Regions from separate parts of the Halomonas sp. HNIBRBA4712 genome, predicted to be linked through region 2. Evidence: predicted binding sites of a transcription regulator. Region 2 holds the regulator's gene; the other holds the start of a gene.
The links. Region 2 encodes sigma-54, which starts transcription at its own class of promoters, with help from an activator protein. Its sites were predicted from a motif close to TGGCACNNNNNTTGCTNT; they were not measured.
Positions count from the first base shown of each region.

Region 1 (4,598 bases), on a different contig from region 2:
GCCCGGACACCACCACGGTGAAGTAGAACGGCACGAACATATGATTCAAGTCGACGAAGTTGACCACCAAAAGGCTGAACGCAATGGAGGCCACGGAGAAGTTGGTGGCGATTACCGAGGCCTCGCGGCCGCTGTAGAAGCCCTGCTCGTACTGCTGCGAGGTGATCAGCACGCCCACGGTGCCGGAGCCCATCCAGGACGCGGTGGCATCAATGGCGCTGCGCCCCGGCAGGTTGAAGATAAGGCGAAACGGCTTGCGCACCAGGCTTCCGATGAACTCCATGAAGCCGAACTCAACCAGAAACGGCAGCAAAATCGCGGCGAAGAAGAAAAACGTCAAAAGCACCGGCGCCAGGTCGTTGAGCATGACGCCGCCGGTGAAGGAGGCGGTCACGAACTCGGGCCCCACTTGGAAGTAGGTCATCACCACGAAGATGGCGCCGAGCACGCGCAGCGCCACCCAGATCAGCCCCACCTGGAACATGTCACCGAAGTGCCCGCCCCGAGCCCAGGCCGGGTTGGTGGCCTTTACGTAGAGCGTGACGATGACCGACACGCACAGCACCACCATGGCGATCAGCGGCAGCGCCTCGCCGAGCAGGGCCTGCAGGCCATCGGCCATCATCCCCATGCCAATATTGACCGAATCGCCGGTTTGAAACGGCACCAGAAACAGCAGCACCCCGATGATCGAGGGTATCAGGAACTTGAGCAGATGGCGGCGCGGGATGGCCTCGTCGGGCGCGCGCTCATCGCGTATCGCTTGAGGGTCGGACATGATGTTCACCTGTTGAAAATGATTGTTGAAGGTGGGCTGGCGGCGTCGTAGCGGGAGGTTTGACCTCCCTTGTTATAATATCCGGGTAATGTCTGGCAGGGCGCCGGACCGGCAGCCCCGCCGCGGACACTCCTTTCCCTTCACTCCTCTCTCTTCACGCCTGTCTCTTTACGCCAGGCAGCACGCAGAGCATTTCATATAAAAGCGTGGCGCCCATCAGCGCAGTATTGCCGCTGGTGTCGAACGGCGGTGAGACCTCCACCAGATCGCCGCCCACGATATTGAGCCCCGCCGCGCCGCGCACGATCTCAAGGCCCTGGCTTGCGGTAAGCCCGCCCATTTCCACGGTGCCGGTGCCCGGTGCCACCGACGGATCGAGACCGTCGATATCGAAACTGATGTACACCGGCGTATCGCCCATCTGCGCGCGCACCTCTTCCATCAAGGGTGTGAGCGATTTGTACCAGCACTCTTCTGCCTGAACGACGCGAAAGCCCTGCTCACGGCACCAGTCGAAGTCCTCGGCGGCGTAGCCGGTGCCACGCAGGCCGATCTGCACGACTTTCCCCTTGGCCAGAAGTCCTTCTTCCTGCGCACGACGGAAGGGGCAGCCGTGGGCGACCTCTTCACCGAACATGTGCTCGTTGACATCGGCGTGGGCGTCGATGTGAATCAGCCCCACCGGCCCGTGCTTTTTCGCCATGGCGCGCAGAATCGGCCAGGTCAGGGTATGGTCGCCGCCCAGGGTCAGCGGCGTGCAGCCGTGGGCGAGTACGTCATCATAAAAGCGGGTGATGATGTCGAGGTTCTTCGGCAGGTTGAAGGTATTGATCGGCACGTCACCGATGTCCGCCACCTGCAGGTGCTCAAAAGGCGCGGCGCGGGTGGCCATGTTGTAGGGGCGCAACATCCGCGACTCGTCGCGAATCTGGCGCGGGCCCAGTCGCGTGCCCGGGCGGTTGGAGGTGCCGATATCCATCGGAATGCCGATGAAGGCAGCGTCGAGCCCCTCGGCGCTTGGCTGGGTAGGCAGGCGCATCATGGTCGCCGGGCCGCCAAAGCGCGGCATCTCGTTGCCGCCCAGCGGCTGGTTGAAATCGCTCATCGCCCTCTCCTTTTCGCTTGTGCGTTGTCGTTTTTCGGGCCAGCGAGCGGCCCAGGGTTACTTTTTATTCCCATGTAACTGCATTTAACGTGCCAGGCCGCAAAGCGCCGGATTCAGCCACCTATCGCGCAAATCGATGCAAAACTGAATCATTAACGCGTATTATCGAACCGAAAATGAATCGATAAGTCATGAGCGGTTCAAGCATCGAGGGGCAGAATGAAGGGGGCGGTATGAAAGAACCAGGAAAGAACGGTGTGGACGAGATCGATCGCAACGTGCTCAAGACCATCGTCGAGACCGCCAGCGACCACTTCTTCATCGTGGGTGGCGATGGCGAGGTGCTCGATATCAGCCCAGGCGTAGAGGCGGTGTACGGGCTTTCCCGCGACGAGCTGATGGGCAGCAACGTGAAGGCGCTCGAGCGAAGCGGCGTGCTCAAGCCCTCCATTAGCCTGGAAGTAATGCGAACGCGCCGCTCGACGCAGCTGATGCAGACCACCGGCACCGGGCGCCGCGTGATCGCCGAGGCCCATCCGGTCTTCCTGGGGAACAAGCTCGTGCGCATCATCAGCCGCTCGCGGGACATGACCGATCTGCAGCTTCTGCAGGACGAGTATGCGCTACTGCAAAAGCGCTTCAACGAACACCTCAAGCGCGGCCACAGCGCCGCCGACGACCCGGCGCTGGACGTCGCGCTCGAGCATCTGCAGGTACGCAGCCACGCGATGCGCGAGGTAGCGAGCCTGCTCAAGCGCGTGGCGCCTTCCGGGGCCAACGTGCTGATGCTCGGTGAGTCCGGCGTCGGCAAGACCGCGTTTGCCCGCCAGCTCCATCAATGGAGCGAGCGCGCCGAAGGCCCCTTTATCGAGGTCAACTGCGCCGCCATTCCGGAGAACCTGTTCGAGTCCGAGATGTTTGGCTACCAGCCAGGGGCGTTCAGCGGCGCCGCCCGTCAGGGCAAGGCGGGGCTTTTGGAGCAGGCCGAAGGCGGCACGCTGTTTCTCGACGAGATCGGTGAGCTTCCGCTTCTGATGCAGACCAAACTCTTGAAGGTGATTCAGGACGCCAAGCTGACGCGGCTAGGCGACACCCGCCCGCGCCGTGTCGATTTCCGCCTGGTGGTCGCCACCAACCAGGACCTGGCCGCGCGCGTGCAGGAGGGCCTTTTCCGGCTGGATCTCTACTACCGCCTCAACGTGATCCCGGTCACACTGCCACCGCTTCGCGAGCGCCGCGAGGACATCCCAGGGCTTGCCGAGGCATGCCTTGCGCGGCTCAACGCCCGCTACGGGCGGCAGAAGTTTCTCGACAACACCGTCTGGTCGACGCTGATGGGCAGCGACTGGCCCGGCAACGTGCGCGAGCTCGAGAACTGGCTGGAGCGCGCCTGGCTCTCCAGCGCCTCGGATCAGATCGAAAGCGTCGAGGCGACGCCCACCGCCTCCCGCCCAGAGCCAATGCTTGAAGCGTACGAATCAATCGAGCGCGAAGAAACGCTGCCGGCTTACCTGGCCCGCGTCGAACAGCGGCTTTTGCGCGAGTTGTGTCGGCAACACCCCAGCACCTACGCTATCGCTAAACGGCTGGGCATCAGCCAATCGAGCGTGGTGCGCAAGCTCAAGCGCTACGATCTTGTGCCCGGCAACGGACGTTAACGCTGCCGTCGCTGATTCCATGTCTTTTACTGTCGCGTTGGGGGCGTTCGTGCAGTCGTTTCTGCGCGCGGGCATCCTGGCGAGCGCTTTCGTGCGACAATCCTCGAATGCGTAAACGAGCGAGGAGAGAGCGAGGATGCACGGCGAACCCTACCCGGCGGCGTTGAAAGTGCTGCAGGAAGTCTTCGGCTTCGATCAGTTTCGCGGCCCGCAGCAGGCGATCATTGAGCACGTAAGCTCTGGCGGCGACGCGCTGGTTCTAATGCCCACCGGTGGCGGCAAGTCGCTTTGCTACCAGATTCCGGCGCTTTTGCGCGCGGGCACGGCGATCGTGGTGTCGCCCTTGATCGCGCTTATGCAGGATCAGGTGGCGGCGCTGGTGCAAAACGGCGTGCGTGCGGCGTATCTGAACTCGAGTCTCGATTTCAACGACGCCATGGCGGTGGAAAACCAGCTGCGCGCCGGTGAGCTGGATCTCTTGTACGTTGCCCCGGAGCGGCTGGCCACGCCGCGCATGCAGGCGCTGCTGGATCAGGCGCCGATTGCGCTCTTTGCCATCGATGAAGCCCACTGCGTCTCCCAGTGGGGCCACGACTTTCGCCCGGAGTACCGCCAGCTTTCGCACCTGCACGAGCGTTTTCCAAGCGTCCCCCGAATCGCGCTCACCGCCACTGCCGACGTACCGACCCGGGGCGACATCATCGAGCACCTGCAGCTTCAAAACGCCGCGCTCTACAACAATGGCTTCGACCGGCCCAACATTCGCTACCACATCGCCGAAAATCAGGGCAACACGCGGGAGGCGCTACTGCGCTTCATTCGCGAGAACCACGACGGCGAGGCGGGCATCGTGTATTGCCTTTCGCGCAGGAAGGTGGAGGAGACCGCGGCCTGGCTCGAACGCCAGGGCTTGACCGCGCTGCCCTACCACGCGGGGCTGCCGCCAGAGCAGCGCCAGCACCACCAGAGCCGCTTTCTGCGCGAGGACGGCGTGATCGTGGTGGCGACCATCGCCTTTGGCATGGGCATCGACAAGCCGGACGTGCGCTTCGTAGCG
Region 1 covers NZ_JBIFXR010000001.1:372,999-377,596, reverse strand. Annotated here, with positions in the region: gene ACGK9R_RS01795 (YjiH family protein) at 1-778, opposite strand, end outside; gene speB (agmatinase) at 933-1,883, opposite strand; gene ACGK9R_RS01785 (sigma-54 interaction domain-containing protein) at 2,117-3,541, shown strand; gene recQ (DNA helicase RecQ) at 3,678-4,598, shown strand, end outside.
Region 1: speB (agmatinase) is a predicted target of sigma-54. The motif match lies at 1,961-1,978, and genes of this name have one in related genera.

Region 2 (4,598 bases):
GCCTTCTGGGCCTGGCGGTAAACGTGGATCCGCGACTCGAACTGCTGGGCGCAGGTCACGAGCTTGGTCGCAGCACGTGCGTGCAGGCCGCGCTGGTTGGTCAGTGTCAAGGATCTCTGCGCCACCCTGTTTCCTTCTTTCAAGCGATTCCTTGTTGTAAGCAAGACCGACGGCCCGCGTTGGTCAGAACGGCGTCGCCTCGCTTAGCGAATAGTGTAGCCCCAGTTCGCGATGGCGAACCTGAACGTGAGCCCGGCGCTTTTGCAGCTGGCGGGCGAGCTGCTCGACCATATAGACCGAGCGGTGCTGGCCGCCGGTGCAGCCGATGGCAACGGTCATGTAGCTTCGCTGGCTCTGCTGGTAGGCGGGCAGCCACTTCTCGAGCCAGTCGGTGATGTCCTGGCCCATTTCATCGACCACCGGATAGCCCTTCAGAAAAGCGATGATCTCTTCGTCGCGCCCTGTGTAGGGGCGTAGCGTCGGGTCCCAGTAGGGGTTGGGCAGGCAGCGAATATCGAACACGATATCGGCATCGAGCGGCACGCCGCGCTTATAGCCGAAGGACTCCAGCGTCAGCGTCAGCTGGCTCTGGCGCTCGTGGCCGAGCTGGTCGGTGATACGTCGGCGCAGATCGTGCACCGTGAGCCGCGAGGTGTCGATCCTCAGATCCGCCAGTTCGCGAATGCCGAACAGCGTTTCTTCTTCCTTGGCGATCGCTTCCTCGAGCGTCATGTTGCTGTCGCGGGTCAGCGGGTGGCGCCGCCGCGTGGCCGAGTAGCGCTCGAGCAGCGTCCGCGCATCGGTGGTCAGATAGATCACCTGCACCCGCGTGGTGCCAGCCTTCAAATCCTGAAGCAGTGCGGGAAAGCGCTCGAGTGCCGTGGGCAGGTTGCGAGCGTCGATGCTGACCGCCAGGTGGGTACGCTCGCCCTGCTGGCCAAGTTCCTCGACCAGCGAGCCCAGAAGCATCGCCGGCAAATTGTCGATGGCGTAGTAGCCGAGATCCTCGAGCGCCTGAAGCGCAATGGATTTCCCCGACCCGGAGCGGCCGCTGATGATCACCAGTTGCATCGAATGCCTCTTCGGTCAATGGGGCAGGAGAGCGTCGAGCCGGCTTAGCTTGCGGCGTGTTCGCGAATTCGCGCGGTGACAAGCTCGAGAAGCTCGCGCTGGCTTTCGCATTTGCGAAACTGGGCGCGGGTTCCGGCGTCATTCATGATAGTGGCGACCTGACCCAAAAGCGCAAGATGAGTGTCGTCCGCCTCTTCCGGCACCAGCAGTACGAACACGAGATCCACCGGGTCGCCGTCGATGGCGTCGAAGTCGACCGGCTCGGCGAGCTTTAGAAAGCCCGCGATCGGCGCACTGCAGTGTGGGCTTCGGGCGTGGGGGATGGCCACGCCGTTGCCGATGCCGGTGCTGCCAAGACGCTCGCGGCCAATCAGCCGGCTGAAGACTTCCTGGCTGTCGAGGCTGGGCGTATTCTGGGCGATGAAAGTGCTGAAGAACTCCAGCACGCGTTTTTTGCTGCCCCCGGGGACGTCGAACAGCACGCGTTCCGGGGGGAGTATGCTTTCCAGGGTCATTGGTTCAACGCACGCCGGCGCCCTGGGCGCGGGCCTGTGCTTTTTCCTTGTGTTTTACCAGTTGGCGGTCGAGCTTGTCGGCAAGCGCGTCGATGGCGGCATACATGTCGTTGTCCTGAGCTTCAGCGTGAAGATCGGCCCCGGCGGCGTGGAGCGTGCAAGCGGCCTGCTGACGCTCTTTTTCGATCGACAGCGTCACCTGAACGGTGGTGATGTTGTCGTAGTGGCGCTCGATACGCTCGAGCTTTTCGTTGACGTAGTCACGCAAGGCGTCGGTCAGTTCCAGGTGATGGCCCGTAATGTTCACTTGCATTGGCGTGCTCCTTTAGCCAGGACTGTACTTCGATTGTAACCCTTTTTCCGCCATTGCAAAGCCCCGGCGACAAGTTTCGCCTAGCGCAGGCGCCGGCGCTCGCTGGAAGAGGGAATGCCCATCGCTTCGCGGTATTTGGCCACGGTGCGCCTGGCAACGTTAATGCCGCTTTTTTCGAGCAGCGACACCAGGTGGCTGTCCGACAGGGGTTTGCCCGGCGTTTCATCCTGAATCATCTTCTTGAGCCGAGCGCGGATCGCGGTGCTCGAGTGGCTGTCACCGCCGTCCTGGCCGCTCACCTGGCTTGAGAAGAAGTACTTGAGCTCGAACACGCCGCGGGGGGTGTGGATGTATTTCTGCGTCGTGACCCGCGAGATCGTCGACTCGTGCATCTCCACCGCCTCGGCGATATCGGCCAGTATCAAGGGTTTCATCGCCTCTTCACCCTGCTCGAGAAAGCCGATCTGGCGGGTGATGATCTCACGGCCGACGCGCAACAGCGTGTCGTTACGGCTCGACAGGCTCTTGATCAGCCAGCGCGCCTCCTGCAGGTGCTCTTTTAGAAACTGATTGTCCTGGCTCTTGTCGGCGCGCTTGATGAGGCTGGCGTAATCCGGCTGCACGCGAAGCCTGGGCAGGGCCTCCGGGTTGAGCTCCAGGTGCCAGCCCTCCTGGTCGTGGCGCACCACCAGGTCCGGCGTGATATAGCTCTGGTGCGTGGCGCCAAAGGCACTGCCCGGACGCGGGTCGAGGCTTCGAATCAGCCCGATGACCTCGTCGAGCTGCTCGTCATCGAGGCTCAGGCGGCGCTTTAGAAGGCGCAGGTCGTTCTTGCCCAGCGCCTCGAGAAACTGGCGCACCAGGCGTTTGGCCTGCATAAGCAGCGGGGTGTCGTCGGGGAGCGTTGCGAGCTGTAGCATCAGGCACTCGCGCAAGTCGCGGGCGAAGACGCCGGTGGGTTCGAACTGCTGCATGCGCAGCAGGGTGTTTTCCACTTCCCGCTGGCTCAAGCCGTCAAGGCCCTGCGCCTTGAGCCCTTCACGAATGTCGTTGAGCGGCTGGGTCAGGTAGCCGTTGGCATCCAGCGCGTCGATCAGGCTCTCGGCGATGGCATAGTCGCGCGGGGTGACGTCGGTCATCGCCAGCTGCCATAGGAGATGGCCCTGCAGGCTCTGGCCCGCCGCCTGGCGCTCGAAATCCGGGCCCTCGGAAGAGGCGCCGGCACCGGCCATGTCCTGGTAAGTGTCGGACCACTCACTGTCCGTCGAAAGCTCCGTGGGGATGTGCTCTTCCCACTCGGTTTCCGCGGTTTCGACCGTGCGTTCCTCGCCGAACTCGTCCTCCTGCTCCAGCAGTGGGTTGGCGTCGAGCGCCTGCTGAATCTCCTGACGCAGATCCAGCGTCGAGAGTTGCAGCAGGGCAATGGCCTGCTGCAGTTGCGGTGTCATGGTCAGCTGCGTGCCTACCCGCAGCTGCAAGGAAGCTTTCATGACCATCGAAGAACCACTCGTTACGGGTAAAGCTCCACACTAGAGCGAGTGGCGTTAAGACGCAAGTGCAATAAATATGCCAGTAAACGGAACTTTATGTTTGACACCGGGTTAGAGGCGAAAGTCCGCGCCCAGATAGACCTCGCGCACTTTTTGGTTGTTGAGAATGGCATCGGCGTTGCCGCTGGCGATGATGTGGCCGTCGCCAACGATGTAGGCGATATCACAGATGTCCAGGGTTTCACGCACGTTGTGGTCGGTGATCAGCACGCCGATGTGGCGCGCCTTGAGCGCGAGGATGATCGATTTGATTTCGCCCACCGAGATCGGATCGACCCCGGCGAAGGGTTCGTCGAGCAGAATGAAGGCCGGGTCGGTGGCGAGCGACCGGGCGATCTCCACCCGCCTACGCTCGCCGCCGGAGAGGCTCATGCCGAGGTTGTCGCGAATATGGGTGATATGAAAATCTTCCAGTAGCTGCTCCAGGCGCTCCTGGCGGGCGTGCCGGTCGAGATCCTTGCGCGTTTCCAGAATCGCCAGAATGTTGTCGGCCACCGAAAGCTTGCGAAAGATCGATGCTTCCTGGGGCAGGTAGCCAATCCCGGCGTTGGCGCGCTCGTGCATCGGCGCCTTCGATAAATCCAGCGCGTCGATGCCGACCGAGCCGGCGTCGGCCTTGACCAGCCCTACGATCATGTAAAACGACGTGGTCTTGCCCGCGCCGTTGGGGCCCAGAAGTCCGACGACGCTGCCCTGTTCGATTTCAAGGTTGATGTCTTTCACCACCCGGCGGCGTTTGTAGCTCTTGGCCAGATGGCGGGCGTGAAGCGTCTTTACCGCCTCGGATGTAGTGCTCGACACGGTGGCTCTCCTATTGTGCGGGCTGCAGCGTCATGCGGATACGCTGGTTGTCGCTGCCGCTAACGTCGGAGCGCGCCTGCACCACTTCGCGGTCGATGAAGTACTCGAGCCGCCCGCCGCGAAAGCGGTCGCTTCGCTGGGTGAGCTCGGCCTGGTCGATCAACTCGACCCGGCGCTCGCTGACGTGATAGATGATGCGCCGCGCCCAGCCCTCCATCGGCGCCGGCTCGCCTTCGAGCTGGTTGCGCAGGTAGGCGCGCTCGCCGGTGGCGGTAGCTTGCGACAGCTCGCCAGCGTCGTTACGGGTGATTTCGACGCGGTCGCCGCGAATCTGCATCTCGCCCTGGC
Region 2 covers NZ_JBIFXR010000002.1:467,161-471,758, reverse strand. Annotated here, with positions in the region: gene ACGK9R_RS06630 (HPr family phosphocarrier protein) at 1-125, opposite strand, end outside; gene rapZ (RNase adapter RapZ) at 184-1,071, opposite strand; gene ACGK9R_RS06620 (PTS sugar transporter subunit IIA) at 1,116-1,586, opposite strand; gene hpf (ribosome hibernation-promoting factor, HPF/YfiA family) at 1,591-1,899, opposite strand; gene ACGK9R_RS06610 (RNA polymerase factor sigma-54) at 1,980-3,395, opposite strand; gene lptB (LPS export ABC transporter ATP-binding protein) at 3,501-4,250, opposite strand; gene lptA (lipopolysaccharide transport periplasmic protein LptA) at 4,261-4,598, opposite strand, start outside.